4 regions of the Streptomyces sp. NPDC041784 genome follow, and region 3 is predicted to be linked to each of the others. Evidence: riboswitches for the same ligand, from Rfam matches in the RefSeq annotation. Region 3 holds a riboswitch; each other region holds the start of a gene.

Region 1 (4,405 bases), on a different contig from region 3:
ACTTGAAGCCGTTGCGCTGGGCCAGCTCGACGGCGTCCAGGGTCTCGGTCAGCGAGCCGATCTGGTTGACCTTGACGAGCAGGGCGTTGGCGGCGCCGTCCTCGATGCCGCGGGCCAGGCGCTCCGGGTTGGTGACGAACAGGTCGTCGCCGACGATCTGCACCTTGTCGCCGAGCTTGTCCGTGAGGACCTTCCAGCCGGCCCAGTCGTCCTCGAACAGCGGGTCCTCGATGGAGACGAGCGGGTAGGCCGCGACGAGCTCCTCGTAGTACTCCGTCATCTCGGCGGCCGAGCGGTCCTTGCCCTCGAACTGGTACTTGCCGTCCTTGTAGAACTCGGACGCGGCGACGTCGAGCGCGAGGGCGATCTGCTCGCCCGGCGCGTAACCGGCTTCCTTGATGGCCTCGAGGATGAGGTCGAGGGCCTCACGGTTGGAGCCGAGGTTCGGGGCGAAGCCGCCCTCGTCGCCGAGGCCGGTGGACAGGCCCTTCGACTTCAGGACCTTCTTGAGGGTGTGGTAGACCTCGGTGCCCCAGCGCAGGGCCTCGGAGAAGGACTCCGCGCCGATCGGGGCGATCATGAACTCCTGGATGTCCACGTTGGAGTCGGCGTGCGAGCCGCCGTTCAGGATGTTCATCATCGGCACCGGCAGCAGGTGCGCGTTGGGGCCGCCCAGGTAGCGGAAGAGCGGGAGGTCGCTGGCCTCGGAGGCGGCGTGGGCGACGGCGAGGGAGACGCCGAGGATGGCGTTGGCGCCGAGCGAGCCCTTGTTGTCGGTGGCGTCCAGGTCGAACATGGCCTGGTCGATCAGGCGCTGCTCGGTGGCGTCGTAGCCGACCAGCTCCGGGCCGATCTGCTCGATGACGGCGAGGACGGCCTTCTCGACACCCTTGCCCTGGTAGCGGTTCGGGTCACCGTCGCGGAGCTCGATGGCCTCGAAGGCGCCCGTCGAGGCACCGGAGGGAACGGCGGCACGACCCGTGCTGCCGTCGTCGAGGCCGACCTCGACCTCGACGGTGGGGTTGCCTCGCGAGTCGAGGATTTCCCGGGCTACGACGACGTCGATGGACGGCACGAGCATCTCCTTCTTGGGATGTGACGCTGGTTGTGCGGGGCCGCGTGGGCCTTGCGACTAGAGCCTAACCGTCTTCGGGGCCTCGGCAGCCGACCGACCGCCCCGTGGACAGAGAGACCGTACCTATTGTTTCCGTCCGGAACAAAGGGCGGGTGGCGCGGAGGCGAAGTTACGGGGCAGAAAAAACCCCGCCCCGGTGCGTACGGGGGAACACGCACCGGAGCGGGGGCCCGTGGGGACGGGGGTGACCCTCACGAGGTCTTCAGTGTGCGGGACCCGCTTGTGGGGAAGCTGTGGTCCCGCTGGGGGCCGGGTGTCACTGGGGGACGACGACCCGGCCGGGGGGTCACTTCAGGTGCAGCTGCTGGCCCGGGTAGATCAGGTCGGCGTCCTGGACGACGTCCTTGTTCAGCTCGAACAGCTTCTGCCAGCCGCCCTTGACCTTGCGCTTCTCGGCGATGGTGCTGAGGGTGTCACCCTTGACGACCTTGTACTCGCCGTCGCCCTTCTTGACCTTCTTGCCGGTCGGGGTGGTGACGGTCTTGGTGCTCTGCTCGCTCTTGGTGGCGGCCGGGCGCTCGGCGGAGCGGGAGGCGGTCTGCTGCTCGGTGGAGCGGGAGGCGGCGCTGTCCGAGGAGGACGAGGAGGGGCTGCCGGAGCCGGTCGAGGCGCTGCCACCGCTGTACGGCGTGCTCGACAGGCTTACGCCGCAGACCGGCCAGGCACCCTTGCCCTGGCCCGCGAGGACCTTCTCGGCGACGGTGATCTGCTGCGCCTTGGAGGCCAGGTCGGCGCGGGAGGCGTAGGCGGTGCCGCCGTACGCGGCCCAGGTGGAGGCGGAGAACTGAAGGCCGCCGTAGTAGCCGTTGCCGGTGTTGATGGACCAGTTGCCGCCGGACTCGCACTGGGCGACCGCGTCCCACTCGGAGGCGGTGGCGGCGGAGGCGTTGCCGGCCGCCATCAGCGGGGCGGCGATGGCGACACCGGTGACGCCCGCCAGAGCGGCGACGCGGGTGGTCCTGGACGGACGGCGGTGCTTGCCCTTACCGGAAAACAGCATGGTGGATCCCCTCACCGACGCCTGCGAGGTGAGCTGTCGGGTTCGGGCCGGTTGAGTTGCCCGGCCGCGCACCTTGCGGCGCACGGCTTCACCCCAAGCCGGATCCAGCGTCAACCGCTGCGCCCGGCACTTACCTTGGGTCCCCCGCTCCTGCCTACGGCGCTTGACGCGACGACTGTTCCCGGACTGCCACTGGCAGGATTCGGCGTTGCGACGGCCGGGGCTCGGATTGCCGAGCGGTCCCGACCGTAGACACGCGATCGGCGGAATTCCAAAGACGATCAGGGCTTCTGAGACTCATCCCACACTTTCACCAAACCGGACATTCGGCGCGAAGTGTGACGTGAACTCCCGGTGTTTTTCTGGGCGTTCCCGCCCTATTGAACCCCTGTGTCCAGCGTCTGACCGGGGGTGATGTCGCTCGGGTCGGCACCGATGAGGTCCCGGTTCTCGGCGTAGAGGGCGCGCCATCCGCCGTCGAGGCCAAGGGAGTCGGCGATGGAGACGAGGGAGTCGCCCTCCAGGACCGTGTAGACGGAGGCGGCATGCCGGCCGGAGGACGCGGTCGTGGTGTTGTCGATCAGGGCCTCGTCGGCGGTGGTGCCGCGGTGGCGGCCGGAGCCGAGGGAGCCGGTGTCGACGAGGTCCCAAGAACCGACGTCCTGCACCGACTTGTCCGACTCGTCCGCTTCGGGGGTTGCCGTGGGCGAGCTGTCGTCCGCCTGTGCGTCCCCCGGCTTCGCGGAGCCGTCGGAGGCCGCCGAGTCGCCCTCGGCAGCGGAGGAGGAAGAGGACGAAGGGGACGAACTCGGCGAATCCTTCGAGGAATCAGCGGACGAGTCCGCATCGGAGTCACCGGTGTCACCGGTGTCACCGGACGTACCGGAGCTGTCGGACTTACCGGACTTGTCGGAGTTCGAGGAGTTGGACGACCCCTTGGACAGGTCGGACAAACCGGAGGAACCGGATGAGTCGTCAGCCACGCCGGTGTCCACGTCGAGCGCGCCCGACTCCTCGGTCAGCCCGGACGTCAGCCCGCAGGTGCCCCACGCGCCGACCCCCTCGGCCGCGAGGAGCTCCTGCGCGACGGCGATCTGCTGGTTACGGCTGGCCAGGTCGGGGCTGTCGGCGTAGTCGAGTCCGCCGTACGTCTCCCAGTCGTCCTGGGTGAGGCTCAGGCCGCCGTACTCGCCGTCGCCCTTGTCGGCGCTCCAGGAGCCGCCGGTCTCGCACTGCGCCACCTTGTCCCACACCGTGCCGTCGGCCGCGCTCGCTCCGGAGGCGCCGAGCAGCGGGATGGCGATGGCGGAGCCGGTCACGCCCGCGGCCACGAGGAGGGCCGGAGCCTGACGGGGGCGACGGTGACGACCGTTCCCGGAGAGCATGCGGGGGCCTTTCTCTGGACAGCACTGACCGGCGCGGCGGCGGTGCGGATGCAATCGCATGGGCCGCGCTGACGAGTGAACGTATCGGCAGACGATCACTTGTCACAAGTTAATGCCGCGCAGATCACGTGAAGATCACAGACGTGAGAGTCGGTCACCTTCGCTTCGCCGGACCGTCACACTCCGGTTGACGTGCGGTCAGTCACCGAGCGGACATCGCTCCGTCACGCACCGGCGTGAACTCGACCGGCAGGGTGCGCAGTCCGCGCATGATGAGCCCGCCGCGCCACCTCAAGTCGGACGGATCCACAGCGAGTCGGAGGTCCGGAAGCCGGGTGAGGAGGGTGGCCAGGGCGGTCTGGCCCTCCAGCCGGGCCAGCGGGGCGCCGAGGCAGTAGTGGATGCCGTGGCCGTAGCCGAGGTGCTGGTTGTCGCGGCGGGAGAGATCGAGTGTGTCGGGGTCGGTGAACCGGGCCGGATCGCGATCGGCGGCGGCGAGGACGACGAGGACGGGGTCGCCGGCGGCGATGTCCTCGCCGCCGAGGGTGAGGGGCTCGGTGGCGAAGCGCCAGGTGGCCAGTTCGACGGGGCCGTCGTAGCGCAGGAGTTCCTCGACGCCGGTCTCCAGAAGGGTGCGGTCGGGTGTGGCCAGGGAGTCCTGGAGGCGGCGGCGCTGCTCGGGGTGGGTGAGGAGGGCGTAGGTGCCGTTGCCGATGAGGTTGACGGTGGTCTCGAAGCCGGCGAACAGCAGGATGAAGGCCATCGCCGCGGCCTCGTTCTCGGTGAGGTGCTCGCCGTGGTCGGAGGCGCGGATGAGACCGGAGATGAGGTCCTCGCCGGTGCCCGGCTCGGCGGGCAGGGCCTCGCGCTTGCGGTGGATCAGCT
Region 2 (4,405 bases), on a different contig from region 3:
GCTGATCGTGATCCTCGGCCTCGTCTATGTGAAGCGGGACGACGAGAAGGTGGAGAAGCCGCTGTTCGGCCTGGTCGGGCTGCTGACCGTGGCGAACGTCTTCATCGCGGTCCTGTGGACCTGACGGACACGCGCGCCTCGGCCACCGCCGCGACGGCGACCGCCAGCCACGCCGCCGCGGCGACCCACAGCAGCACCTCCCCGGGCCCCTCCGGCCACGCGAGGCGGAGGGCGGTGGCGACGGACAGCATCGCCGCCGCCGTCATTCCCATCGGGAAGACCGTCGACCAGCGGCGCACGTCGTAGCGCGGGCGGGGCCACCGGATCTCGGCGGCGAGCAGGACGGCGTACCAGCACAGCGCGAGGACCAGCAGGGCCAAGGTCACCGTGCGCAGTACGTGCCGGTCGTCGGCGTTCCACAGGTACAGCGCCGCGCTGTCGGCCGCGATGAGCTTCGCGCCCGCGAGCGCCGAGATGGCGAGCGCCCCGCCCGCCACCCACTGGTCCCCGACGCCCTCGGCCAGCTGCCGCAGGTCGAACCGGGCCAGCATCAGCCCGTAGAGCGCCAGCCCCAGCCAGAACAGCACCAGCGCGGCGTGCGCGAGCCACGCCGTGGCCTCCGCCTTGGCCAGGGTCGCGGCCAGCACCGCGAGCCCCTGCGTGGCCACACAGCACAGGAAGACCTCCCCGGGCATCCGCCGCGACCAGTGCCCCATGACGTCCAGCAGCAGCACCGGCCACAGCACCACCGACAGCGCCAGCAGCGCCTCGGCCAGGGTCTGCCAGCCGAGGGCCGAGACACGGGTCCCGAGGACGGTCGTGGCGGCCACGGCGGTCAGCCCGGCCGGTGTGCCCGCCTCCGTCAGCCACCGCTCGCGCTCCCGCACCAGCCGGACGGCGAAGTCCGCGGCCAGCCCCACCCAGGCGGCGCCGGCCAGCGCCAGCATGACGCGGGACAGGACCTCGTACTCGGCCAGGTGCAGTCCGACCGACAGGATGCCGGTCGCCATCACGGCGGCCTCGGCCGCCGGGGGACGCTGCGCCCACCAGGCGCGAAGGGAGCGGGCGGGGGAGGGGGAGCCGGGCATGGAGCCGATGCTAGGGAGTGCGCGGCGGCTTGCGCGGGGGCACGCGCGCGGGGGAGGGGAATTACGCGCGGGCGTACGCAGACGAGTGCGGCCCGCGGGTGGTGGTGAGGCGGGTGGCGCGCCCGCACCGGCACGCCCGCACACTCCCGCCGGCACGCCCGCACACCCGTACTGGGCACGCCCGCACCCGCACACCGATCGCAGAGGCACCGGCACACGCGTGTGTGCCGGTGCCTGGCGAACGGCCCACACGCGTGTGCGTGTGCGGTGGTCAGGCCGGTCGGACCACGCTGTGGATCGCCGACTCGCCGTCGTAGTAGATCGACTCCTCGCGCACGTACGCGCCCGGCTTCGGGGCGTGGATCATCATGCCGTTGCCGATGTAGATGCCGACGTGGGTGATGTCGTCGTAGAAGAAGACCAGGTCACCGGGGCGGGCGTCGGCGAGGGAGACGGTGGTGCCGGCGTTCACCTGGTCGTAGGTGGTGCGCGGCAGGGTGACGCCGGCGGCCTTCCAGGCGGCCTGGGTGAGGCCGGAGCAGTCGTAGGAGTCGGGGCCGGTCGCGCCCCAGACGTAGGGCTTGCCGATCTGCGAGCGGGCGAAGGCGAGCGCCTTCTCGGCCTTGGTGGTGTACGAGGCGTCCGTGTCGGACGAGGAGGACGACGAAGACGAGGAGGACGACGAAGAGCCGCCCGTGTCCGTCGAGGACCCGGCGCTCTCCTGCTGGGCGGCCTGCTCGGCCGCCGCCTGCTGCTGCGCCAGCTCCGCCGCCTTGCGCGCGGCCTCCTCCTGCTTCTGCTTCTCGATCGCCGCCAGGCGGGCCTTCTCCGCGGCGGTCAGCTGGGACAGCAGCTCGCGCGCGTCGCCGAGCTTCTTCTGGACGGTCGCCTTGGCGGCCTTCAGGTCGCTCTGCGTGTCGGTCAGCGCCGCCAGGCTCTCGCCGGCCTCCTGGCGCTTCTCCATCGTCGCCGACTGTTCGGTGATGTAGTCGTCGACCATGCCCTTCTGACGGTCGGTCATCCGGCTCATCAGCTGGGTCTGGTCGAAGTAGTCCTGCGGGGAGTCCGCGAGCAGGAAGGTCGCCGTGTCGGGTGCGGAGGCGCCCGTGCGGTACTGGGCGGCGGCGAAGGAACCCAGCTCCTCGCGTGCCTCGTTGAGCTTCTGGGTGCGCTGGGCGACGTCGTCGAGGAGGCCGTCGACGCGCTTGCGCTGCTTGGTCGTCTTCTCCTTGGCGGCGTTGTACTTCTCGGTCGCCGACTCCGCCTGGCGGTAGAGGTCGTCGACCTTCTTCTCGACCTCCTCCAGGCTCGGCTTGTCGTCGTCCGACGGGGCGGCGTTCGCCGACTGGGAGAACAGGGCGACGGACGTGAGGGCGGCGGTGGCGAGAGCGGGCGTGCGTATGCCCGCCACACGTGAACCCGACGAGCGTGGCTTGCGGTGCTGCGACGCCAAGGGAGGCGACTCCTTCCATCGTCCGCCTACCGGGTTAGCTGTCGGGTTCGGGCGGATGGTTCGGAAGGGTTGCCCTACGGCCTGTCCCCCGAAGGGAAGTCGGGCCGATTCACCCCAGAGTCTCGGTGGGTCCCCGGCTCCGGCTGCCGCGAAGGGGGCATGCCGGACTCGGCGGAGGCCGCGCGGCCCGGCGAGGTTCGCCGGTGGGGGTCGTACGGCCTGCCCGGCACGGTAGCCAACTCGTGTGGCCCCTGTGAAGGTTGATGGGTGATATGCCCGATACATTTTCGTGACCTCGGGAAAAGACCGTACGGCTGATCACGGGTTGTGATAATGCCGCCTCGGAAGGTGAGGGGTGCCCCGGAAGGCGAGGGGGCGGGATGTTTCGGGGACGGCGGCCGGTTGTCAGTGGCGCCCCCTAGACTCGGAGAGCGATGAGCAGCCTCTTTGACGACAGCTTCCTGGCGGACCTCCAGGGCCCCCGCGCCCACGAGGAGGAACCCCCGCCGCCGCCCGAGGACGATCACACTCCGGAGCCGCTTCCGGACGATCTGTTCGGCGGGAAGTTCGACGTGCCCCCGGACCGGGACACCCACTACCGCGACGGCGCCCCACGCCCGGCGATCGACGCGGCAGCGCTCCTGGAGGGGCTGAACGAGAACCAGCGTGCGGCCGTCGTCCACGCCGGCACCCCCCTGCTCATCGTCGCCGGCGCCGGCTCCGGCAAGACGCGCGTGCTCACCCACCGCATCGCCCACCTCCTCGCCGAGCGGAACGTCCACCCGGGCCAGATCCTCGCGATCACCTTCACCAACAAGGCCGCGGGCGAGATGAAGGAGCGCGTCGAGCAGCTCGTCGGCCCGCGCGCGAACGCGATGTGGGTGATGACGTTCCACAGCGCGTGCGTACGGATCCTGCGGCGCGAGTCGAAGAGGCTCGGCTTCACGTCCTCCTTCTCGATCTACGACGCCGCCGACTCCAAGCGCCTGATGGCCCTGGTCTGCCGCGACCTGGACCTCGATCCCAAGCGCTTCCCGCCGAAGTCCTTCAGCGCCAAGATCAGCAACCTGAAGAACGAGCTGATCGACGAGGAGGACTTCGCCGCCCAGGCGGGCGACGGCTTCGAGAAGACCCTCGCCCAGGCCTACGCCATGTACCAGTCCCGTCTCCGTGAGGCGAACGCCCTCGACTTCGACGACCTGATCATGACGACGGTCAACCTGCTGCGCGCCTTCCCCGACGTCGCCGACCACTACCGCCGCCGCTTCCGGCACGTCATGGTCGACGAGTACCAGGACACCAACCACGCCCAGTACGCCCTCGTGCGCGAGCTGGTCGGCACCGCCGAGCACCCCGTCGACGTACCGCCCAGCGAGTACGACGTGCCGCCCGCCGAGCTGTGCGTCGTGGGTGACGCCGACCAGTCGATCTACGCCTTCCGGGGCGCGACGATCCGCAACATCCTCCAGTTCGAGGAGGACTACCCGGACGCGACGACGATCCTGCTGGAGCAGAACTACCGCTCCACGCAGACCATCCTCTCCGCCGCCAACGCGGTCATCGAGCGCAACGAGTCCCGCCGCCCCAAGAACCTGTGGACCAACGCGGGCGCGGGCGCGCGCATCACCGGCTACGTCGCCGACACCGAGCACGACGAGGCGCAGTTCGTCGCCGACGAGATAGACCGCCTCACGGACGCGGGCGACGCCAAGGCCGGTGACGTCGCGGTCTTCTACCGCACCAACGCCCAGTCCCGTGTCTTCGAAGAGGTCTTCATCCGCGTCGGCCTGCCCTACAAGGTTGTCGGCGGCGTCCGCTTCTACGAGCGCAAGGAGGTCCGGGACGTCCTGGCCTACCTGCGCGT
Region 3 (4,405 bases):
GGACGCGCGCGTGCAGATCACCGGCGGCGCCGGCTACGACGACTCCGGCCTGCTGATGCTCGCGACGGGGGAGTCCTTCACCACGCCCCTCTTCGCCGGTCTGTGGAGCGACGGCGGCTTCGGCGGCGCCAGCCGCACCTGGCACGCCTACCAGCGCGAGCAGGTGATCCCGGACGCCGAGCAGGACCGGCCGGTGCTGTTCAACTCCTGGGAGGCCACGTTCTTCGACATCTCCGAGGAGCAGCAGGCCACCTTGGCCCGGCGCGCCGCGGAGATCGGCGTCGAGCTGTTCGTCGTGGACGACGGCTGGTTCGGGGCCCGCACCAGCGACCGTGCCGGACTCGGCGACTGGCACCCCAACCCCGACCGCTTCCCGCACGGCCTGAAGCCGCTCGCCGACCAGGTGCACGCCCTCGGCATGCAGTTCGGCATCTGGGTCGAGCCCGAGATGGTCAACCCGGACAGCGACCTGTACCGGGCCCACCCCGACTGGGTGCAGTTCCAGCCGGGACGAAAGCGGACGGAATTCCGCAATCAGCTCATGTTGAACCTCGCGCGCGAGGACGTCCAGGAGTACCTCTGGGAGCAGCTCGACGGGCTCCTCTCCAGCGCCCCCATCGACTACGTCAAGTGGGACTTCAACCGCTGCTTCACCGACGCGGGCTGGCCGGACGACCCCTACCCGCAGCGCCTGTGGGTCGACCACGTCCGGGCCCTGTACGCCCTCCTGGACCGGCTGCGGGCCGCCCACCCCGGTGTCGCCTTCGAATCCTGCTCGGGCGGCGGCGGCCGCATCGACCTCGGGATCCTGAGCCGCACCGACCAGGTGTGGACCTCCGACAACACCGATCCGCTCGACCGGCTCGACATCCAGCACGGCTTCAGTCAGATCCACCCCGCCCGGGTGATGGCCGCCTGGGTCACCGACAGCCCCAACACCCAGCTCAACGACCGGGTCAGCTCGCTGCGCTTCCGGTTCGTCAGTGCCATGGCCGGGGTGCTCGGCGTCGGCGGGGACCTCTCCGAGTGGAGCACGGAGGAGCTGGCCGAAGCCCGGCGCTGGGTGGATCTCTACAAGGAGATCCGGCCGCTCGTGCAGCACGGCGACCTCTACCGGCTGCGGCCCCCGGCGGGCGGACCGAGTGCCGTGCAGTACGTGCGCGGCGCGGAGACCGTCGTCCTCGCCTGGCTCCAGGCACAGCGGTTCGGCGAGCCCGTTCCGGCGCTGCGGCTGCGCGGCCTGGACCCGACAGCATCGTACGAATGCCGCGAAACGGGCGAAGTGCACCGGGGTGCGGTGCTGCTGCACCACGGGCTGCGGACCGGACTGCGCGGTGACCTTGATGCGGCGGTTATCCGCCTCCGTCGCATCTGAGAGTTCTGTCCGAATTGGATCCTTCATTCCAACTCGCTCTGGAATAAAGGATCCTGGAGAGCTGCCAGTGAGCAGCGTCATACTCGTGACCGTGCGTCGCCCGTCATGTCCACGTAATTCACATGCTTTTCCAGGGGGTTGGGCGGAAAATAACGCTTTCGAAACACGGAGCGTCACCGGGAAAATTCACAGCGGATCAAGAGAAATGGGTTATCGGCACAACCTCTGCTTGTCCCTGTGCGTCGTGGTCGCTTACGTTCCAGACCAATCCGGACGGACGCCTAATCCTGCCGCCGTCCGGGGTCCGCACACTCACCCGTCCACGGCAGGAGCGGGGGACCCACAGGTAGAACCGCCTGTTCCGGTCCCGGAACAGGCTTTGGGGTAAAGCCGCGCCTCGGCGCGGCCGGACATCTCCAGTCCGCACCCGACAGCTCACCTCGCAGGCGCCGGAGAGGAATTCGCCATGCCCGCGAAGGGTAAGCACCGCCGCCCGAAGTCCCAGCGCTTCACCCGGTCCATCGCCGTCGCAGGAACCGGCGGAGCCGCGCTCGCCCTCCCCCTCATGGGGGCCACCGGCGCCCATGCGGCCACCACTCAGTCTGTTTCGGCGTCCACCGCGACCACGGTGTCGACTTCCGTCCCGGCATCGGTTTCCGCCTCGGTTTCCGCGTCGGTTTCGGAAAAGGCCGCGGAATCGGTTCCGGTCGCGCAGAAGTCGGCCGCCAAGGGCGCCGCGACGTACACCGTCCGGTCCGGCGACTACCTCTCGAGGATCGCCGACGAGCAGAACGTCAGCGGCGGCTGGCAGCGGCTGTACCAGGACAACCGTGAGGCCGTCGGCGAGAACCCGTCGCTGATCCACCCGGGCCTGAAGCTGTCGATCGGCAAGAAGGCCACGACCGGCTCCTCGTCGTCCGGTTCGACCGGTTCGGCCGGTTCCTCCTCCTCGTCCTCGAAGTCGTCCAAGTCGTCGACGTCGTCGTCCAAGTCCTCGCAGTCGTCGGAGTCTTCGCGGTCGTCGAAGTCCTCCTCGTCCGCCGGGTCCTCGGACTCGAAGGCGACCACCCAGGCCGCCGGCAACTCCACCGGCACCTCGGCCGGCGCCTCCGCCGGTTTCAGCCTGCCCGTAGCCGGTGCCACCGTCGGTACGCCGTACCGCATGTCGGGCAGCATGTGGTCCAGCGGTTACCACACCGGCGTCGACTTCGTCGTCCCGACCGGCACCTCCCTCAAGGCCGTGGCGGCGGGCACCGTCGTCTCCGCGGGCTGGGGCGGCGCGTACGGCAACCAGGTCGTCATCAAGCTCAACGACGGCTACTACGCGCAGTACGCCCACCTGTCCTCGCTCTCCGTCTCGGCCGGCCAGACCGTGTCGGCGGGCCAGCAGGTCGGCCTCTCCGGTGCCACCGGCAACGTGACCGGCCCGCACCTGCACTTCGAGATCCGCACCACGCCGAACTACGGCTCGGACGTGGACCCGGTCGCCTACCTCCGCTCGCACGGCGTCTCGGTCGGCTGACCCTCCCGCTCCACCCCTGCCTGACACGCCACCGAAGGCCGGACCCCGATCCCCGGGTCCGGCCTTCGGTGTGTCCGCACGGCATCCCTTTTCGCCCCATCGACAGACTGGGCGGGATGGGGGCAGAGTGACCCCCGTCGGAGGGCAAGCGCTTTCTACCGGCTTCGATCAGCCTCTGTCAGCCTTCTGCCTGACTTCTCCCTGCGCCCCCGACCTCGATCACTCTCCCCGAAGGAGCAGACCGACGTGACGACCACGCGCAGAGCATTCGGAGCCCTCGCCGCCGGCGGCGCCCTGGCCGCCCTCGCCCCCGCCGGTGCCGCGAGCGCGATGCCCCGCCACCGCCGGCCGATCGCCCGCGACGACTTCCGCCGCGGGCTCGGGCAGTGGGCCGTGGAGCTGGAGCGGGGCGGGACCGTCACCGCCTCGCGCGGGATGCTGGAGGTCGACGTGCCCGCCGGGGCGACGATCTGGTTCCGGAGGCGACTCGAGGGGCCGTACGCCATCGAGTACACCGCCACCCCCGTCTCCGCGGGCGGGGTCAACGACCGGGTCTCCGACCTCAACAACTTCTGGAACGCCGTGGACGTCCGCTCCCCGGACGACCTCTTCGTCACCCCGCGCGGCGGCGCGCTCGCCGAGTACGACCACCTGAAGGCGTACTACGTCGGCTACGGCGCCAACACCAACACCACGACCCGGATGCGCCGTTACGTCGGCCTGGCGGGGGTGCGTCCGCTGATCCACGACTACACGGAGCCGCTGCTGATCGCCAATGAGCCGAACCGGGTCCGGATCGTCTCCGACGGCTCCACGGTGCGGTGGTGGAACAACGGGCGGCTCGTCTTCGACCACACCGACCAGGAGCCGTACACCGGCGGGCACTTCGCGTTCCGCACCACCTGGAGCCACTTCCGGTTCAGCAGCTTCCGGGTGTGGTCGCTTATTCCCTGATTGGCAAATTCTTTAAGAGTGGCTTATCTCACCGCCCGTCAACCCCTTCCTACGGTCGCGTAGGTCACATTGGAAGGGGAATCATGATCTGCCGTGGCAGACGATTCGAAGAATGACAACAGATCAGTGATCGGGTCGTACGTGGCGGTGGGGGACAGCTTCACCGAGGGCGTCGGCGACCCTGGCCCCGACGGGGCGTTCGTCGGCTGGGCCGACCGGTTCGCGGTACTTCTCGCGGACCGCCGGCCCGAGGGCGACTTCCGATACGCGAACCTGGCCGTGCGCGGCAAGCTGCTCGACCAGATCATGGAGGACCAGCTTCCGCAGGCGGTCGAACTGGCGCCCGACCTCGTCTCCTTCTGTGCGGGCGGCAACGACATCATCCGCCCCGGCACCGACCCGGACGAGGTCGCCGAACGCTTCGAAAGCGCGATCGCCGCGCTGACCGCCGTGTCCGGCACGGTCATGGTGACCACCGGCTTCGACACCCGTGGCGTTCCCGTGCTCAAGCATCTGCGCGGCAAGATCGCCACGTACAACGGGCACGTCCGTGC
Region 4 (4,405 bases), on a different contig from region 3:
CGCACGCTCGCCTGGATCGAGAAGTACTTCGGCTCCATCCCCGCCCACGACGGCAAGCCCGCCCCGCGCGACGGCGCGCTCCCCGAGGTCATGGGCGAGCAGCTGCGCGAGATCGTCGAGGAGGAGGTCCCGGCCCGCGCCCTGATGGCCGCCTACCGTCTGCCGCACGACGGCACGCGCGCGTGCGACGCGGCCGACCTGGCGCTCACCGCCCTCGGCGGCGGCGAGTCCTCCCGCCTGTACAACCGGCTGGTGCGCCGCGACCGTACGGCCGTCGCGGCCGGCTTCGGCCTGCTGCGGCTCTCCGGGGCCCCCTCCCTGGGCTGGCTGGACGTGAAGACGTCCGGGGACGTCGAGGTGCCCGTCATCGAGGCCGCCATCGACGAGGAACTCGCCCGGTTCGCCGAGGAGGGCCCGACGGCCGAGGAAATGGAACGCGCCCAGGCCCAGTTGGAGCGCGAGTGGCTGGACCGGCTCGGCACGGTCGCCGGCCGCGCGGACGAACTGTGCCGCTTCGCCGTCCTGTTCGGCGACCCGCAGCTCGCCCTGACCGCCGTCCAGCGCGTGCTGGAGGTGACGCCCGAGGAGGTGCGGGAGGTCGCCAAGGCCCGCCTGCGCCCCGACAACCGCGCGGTGCTCGTCTACGAGCCGACCGCCCCCGAAGCCACCGCCGACCAGGACGAGAACGAGGAGGCGGCCCAGTGACCGAGCTCGCCGCGATGGAGTTCCACCCGCAGCCCCACGCGGGCGAGGCCAAGCCGTGGGCGTTCCCGGCGCCCGAGCGCGGCACGCTGGACAACGGCCTGACCGTGCTGCACTGCCACCGCCCCGGCCAGCAGGTCGTCGCCGTCGAGGTCATCCTCGACGCGCCCCTGGACGCCGAGCCGGACGGTCTGGACGGCGTCGCCACGATCATGGCGCGGGCCTTCTCCGAGGGCACCGACAAGCACTCCGCCGAGGAGTTCGCCGCCGAGCTGGAGCGCTGCGGTGCCACCCTCGACGCGCACGCAGACCACCCCGGTGTCCGCCTGAGCCTGGAGGTCCCGGCCTCGCGTCTGCCGAAGGCGCTCGGCCTGGTCGCCGACGCCCTGCGCGCGCCCGCGTTCGCCGACAGCGAGGTCGAGCGCCTCGTCCGCAACCGCCTGGACGAGATCCCGCACGAGCTGGCCAACCCCTCCCGCCGCGCCGCCAAGGAACTGTCCAAGGAGCTGTTCCCGGCCACCGTGCGCATGTCGCGGCCCCGCCAGGGCACCGCGGACACGGTCGAGAAGATCGACTCCGCCGCCGTACGGGCCTTCTACGAGAAGCACGTCCGGCCCGCCACGGGCACCGCCGTGATCGTCGGCGACCTCACCGGCGTCGACCTGGAGGCGCTGCTGGGCGACACCCTGGGCGCCTGGACGGGCTCTCAGGCCCAGCCGCGGCCCGTTCCGCCGGTGACCGCCGACGACGCCGGCCGGGTCGTCATCGTGGACCGCCCGGGTGCCGTCCAGACGCAGCTGCTGATCGGCCGGATCGGCGCCGACCGGCACGACCGGGTGTGGGCGGCACAGGTGCTCGGCACGTACTGCCTGGGCGGCACCCTCACCTCCCGCCTGGACCGCGTCCTGCGCGAGGAGAAGGGCTACACCTACGGCGTGCGGGCGTTCGGCCAGGTCCTGCGCTCCGCCCCGGACGGCACGGGTGCCGCGATGCTCGCCATCAGCGGCTCCGTCGACACCCCGAACACCGGGCCGGCCCTCGACGACCTGTGGAAGGTGCTGCGCACCCTCGCCGCCGAGGGGCTCACCGACGCCGAACGCGACGTCGCCGTGCAGAACCTGGTCGGAGTGGCGCCGCTGAAGTACGAGACCGCCGCGGCCGTCGCGAGCACGCTCGCCGACCAGGTCGAGCAGTACCTGCCCGACGACTACCAGGCCACGCTCTACCAGCAGTTGGCCGCGACCGGCACCGTGGAGGCCACCGCGGCCGCCGTGAGCGCCTTCCCGGTGGACCGCCTGGTGACCGTCCTCGTGGGCGACGCCTCCCAGATCAAGGAGGCCGTGGAGGCCCTCGGGATCGGCGAGGTGAAGGTCGTCTCCGCCGAGTAGCCGCGCACAACGGCACACGCGTGTGGGGGCCCTGGGGGACGGAGAGGTCACCAGGGCCCTCAGATGTCCGAATTGATGCGGAGGCTGCCTGTCTGGCCTGTGGCGTGCGCTACAAAAACCGTGATCCGTTTGAGGATTGAAAGCGGCGGCGCATAGCGTCATGCGGGCTGTTCGTCGGGCAGTGCGCCGCATCCGCGGCACCGGACAGTCATCGCCGAGTCCCCGTACGGCGCGAGCCAGGGGAGCCGGGGACCCACTCTGTGCAGTCCCTGGGGTGAATCGGACGCCCGCGCGAACGCGAGGGGGCCCGTAGGAGACCTTCCTGCTCCGAACCCGTCAGCTAACCCGGTAGGCGAGAAGGAAGGAAAGGACCGCTCAACTTCATGGCGTTCACCTGCGCCACCGGGAAGCACCGTCGTCCCAGCCGGATGCAGCGCACCACCGCCCGCGCGGCGGGTGTGGCGGCGCTCACCACCACCGGTGTCATGGCCACCGTTGCCTCCTCCCCGGCCTTCGCCGCGGAGCCCACCCCCGAACAGACCGGGCTGATCCCCGTCGTCACCGCCGGCGAGGCCGTCGCCGAGCAGATCGACGACCAGGTCGTCGCGCAGAAGGAGGCCGCCTTCGAGGAGGCCGCCCGCGAGGCTGCCGCCAAGAAGGCCGAGGAGGAGCGCGAGGCACGCGTGCGTGCCGCCCGCGAGGCCGAGCGCAAGCGCCTCAACACGTTCGTGCTGCCGATCAGCGGCTCCTACGTGTCCACCGGCTACCAGGCCAGCAGCTCCCTGTGGTCCTCCGGCAGCCACACCGGCGTCGACTTCCACGCCGCCAGCGGCACCTCGGTGCACGCGGTCGGCCTGGGCACCGTCGTGGAGGCCGGCTGGGGCGGGGCGTACGGCAACCAGGTCGTCATCAAGATGAACGACGGCACGTACACCCAGTACGGTCACCTGTCGTCCATCGGCGTCTCGGTGGGCCAGCAGGTCACCCCGGGCCAGCAGATCGGCCTGTCCGGCGCGACCGGCAACGTCACCGGCGCGCACCTGCACTTCGAGGCCCGCACGACGGCGGAGTACGGCTCGGACATGGACCCGGTCGCCTACCTCCGCGCGCACGGCGTGAACATCTGACGACACACGGCGACAGATCGTGCAGCCCCGGCCCCCTCGGCCGGGGCTTTCGTCGTTTTCGGGACCCCGCTGTCCAAAAAATATCCCTGGATTCCGGCCCGCCGTCGGAAATTCCGGCTCATTGCAATAGAGTCACGGAACACACGTCAATCGTCGACGTTTCACGGGGATTAAGGCGGAGGTCGGTCATGCGTATTCCGGCGCATTCGGTGTGCACGGCGATCCGGGACGACATCGTCGCGGGTGTCTACGAGCGCGGCAGCCGCCTCACCGAGGAACTTCTCGCCCGCCGCTACGGTGTTTCCCGGGTCCCTGTCCGCGAGGCGCTGCGCACCCTGGAGGCCGAGGGCTTCGTCGTCACGCGGCGGCACGCGGGCGCGTGCGTCGCGGAGCCGACCGAGCACGAGGCGGCCGACCTGCTGGAGATGCGCATGCTCCTGGAACCGCTCGGGGCCGCGCGGGCCGCCCAGCGGCGCACCGAGGCCCATCTGAAGGTGCTGCGCGGACTGGTCCGGCTGGGCCAGGAGCGGGCCAGGAGGGGCAACAGCGAGGATCTGCGCTCCCTGGGCGGCTGGTTCCACGAGACGCTCGCCCAGGCCTCCGGAAGCCATGCCCTGACCTCGATGCTCACCCAGCTCCGGCACAAGATCGCTTGGATGTACGCGGTGGACGCCCCGGCCGACCCGGTGGAGTCCTGGGCCCAGCACGGCGCGATCGTGGACGCGGTGGCGCGCGGCGACGGCGAGCGCGCGCGGGCGGTCACGGCGCTGCACACCGAGCGCGCGACGGCCGTGCACCGGCTGCGCTTTTCCGGCGGGACCGAGCGCGCCGACCGTGTGAGGACTTCGCAACCTCCCGTAAACATGACGGGTCTGCGGCATTAACACGGGGGCCGTATACAAAGAAGGGATATTTGGCGGAGAGGTATTTCCGCTGCCCTTTTCGTTGCGCGCCCGGAAATTCCGGTGACGCGCTCTTCGCATGCCCGGGTCCGGGTTTCCGGGTATGCCGCCGGTAATTCCTCGCCGGGTCGGCGACAGCCCGGCCCGGCAAAACACCGGCCCGGCGAAAACGCGGCCCGGTGAAAGCCGTACCCGGCGCTGGCCCGGCCCGGTGAACCCGGCCTGAGCCCCCTGAGCTGCCCTGGGCGGCTGTGCGGAAGCCGGCCGGGAACCGCGGAGCCGCGCC

Evidence for each region. A riboswitch is a leader RNA that binds a small molecule or an ion and turns the genes downstream of it on or off. The one in region 3 is predicted to bind cyclic di-AMP.
Region 1: another riboswitch for cyclic di-AMP. It lies ahead of ACZ6D7_RS12685 (transglycosylase family protein); the one in region 3 lies ahead of ACZ6D7_RS08735 (M23 family metallopeptidase).
Region 2: another riboswitch for cyclic di-AMP. It lies ahead of ACZ6D7_RS28315 (C40 family peptidase); the one in region 3 lies ahead of ACZ6D7_RS08735 (M23 family metallopeptidase).
Region 4: another riboswitch for cyclic di-AMP. It lies ahead of ACZ6D7_RS28070 (M23 family metallopeptidase); the one in region 3 lies ahead of ACZ6D7_RS08735 (M23 family metallopeptidase).

Annotation. Positions count from the first base shown of each region.
Region 1 is NZ_JBVJAB010000005.1:95,127-99,531, forward strand. Features, by position in the region: gene eno (phosphopyruvate hydratase) at 1-1,081, opposite strand, end outside; gene ACZ6D7_RS12685 (transglycosylase family protein) at 1,422-2,135, opposite strand; cyclic di-AMP (ydaO/yuaA leader) riboswitch at 2,139-2,307, opposite strand; gene ACZ6D7_RS12690 (transglycosylase family protein) at 2,513-3,520, opposite strand; gene ACZ6D7_RS12695 (cytochrome P450 family protein) at 3,723-4,405, opposite strand, start outside.
Region 2 is NZ_JBVJAB010000014.1:127,605-132,009, forward strand. Features, by position in the region: gene ACZ6D7_RS28305 (hypothetical protein) at 1-124, shown strand, start outside; gene ACZ6D7_RS28310 (tellurite resistance/C4-dicarboxylate transporter family protein) at 102-1,088, opposite strand; gene ACZ6D7_RS28315 (C40 family peptidase) at 1,360-2,541, opposite strand; cyclic di-AMP (ydaO/yuaA leader) riboswitch at 2,549-2,702, opposite strand; gene pcrA (DNA helicase PcrA) at 2,976-4,405, shown strand, end outside.
Region 3 is NZ_JBVJAB010000003.1:451,629-456,033, forward strand. Features, by position in the region: gene ACZ6D7_RS08730 (alpha-galactosidase) at 1-1,375, shown strand, start outside; cyclic di-AMP (ydaO/yuaA leader) riboswitch at 1,679-1,837, shown strand; gene ACZ6D7_RS08735 (M23 family metallopeptidase) at 1,842-2,897, shown strand; gene ACZ6D7_RS08740 (DUF6250 domain-containing protein) at 3,144-3,851, shown strand; gene ACZ6D7_RS08745 (SGNH/GDSL hydrolase family protein) at 3,978-4,405, shown strand, end outside.
Region 4 is NZ_JBVJAB010000014.1:67,637-72,041, reverse strand. Features, by position in the region: gene ACZ6D7_RS28080 (M16 family metallopeptidase) at 1-705, shown strand, start outside; gene ACZ6D7_RS28075 (M16 family metallopeptidase) at 702-2,090, shown strand; cyclic di-AMP (ydaO/yuaA leader) riboswitch at 2,293-2,459, shown strand; gene ACZ6D7_RS28070 (M23 family metallopeptidase) at 2,474-3,217, shown strand; gene ACZ6D7_RS28065 (GntR family transcriptional regulator) at 3,406-4,101, shown strand.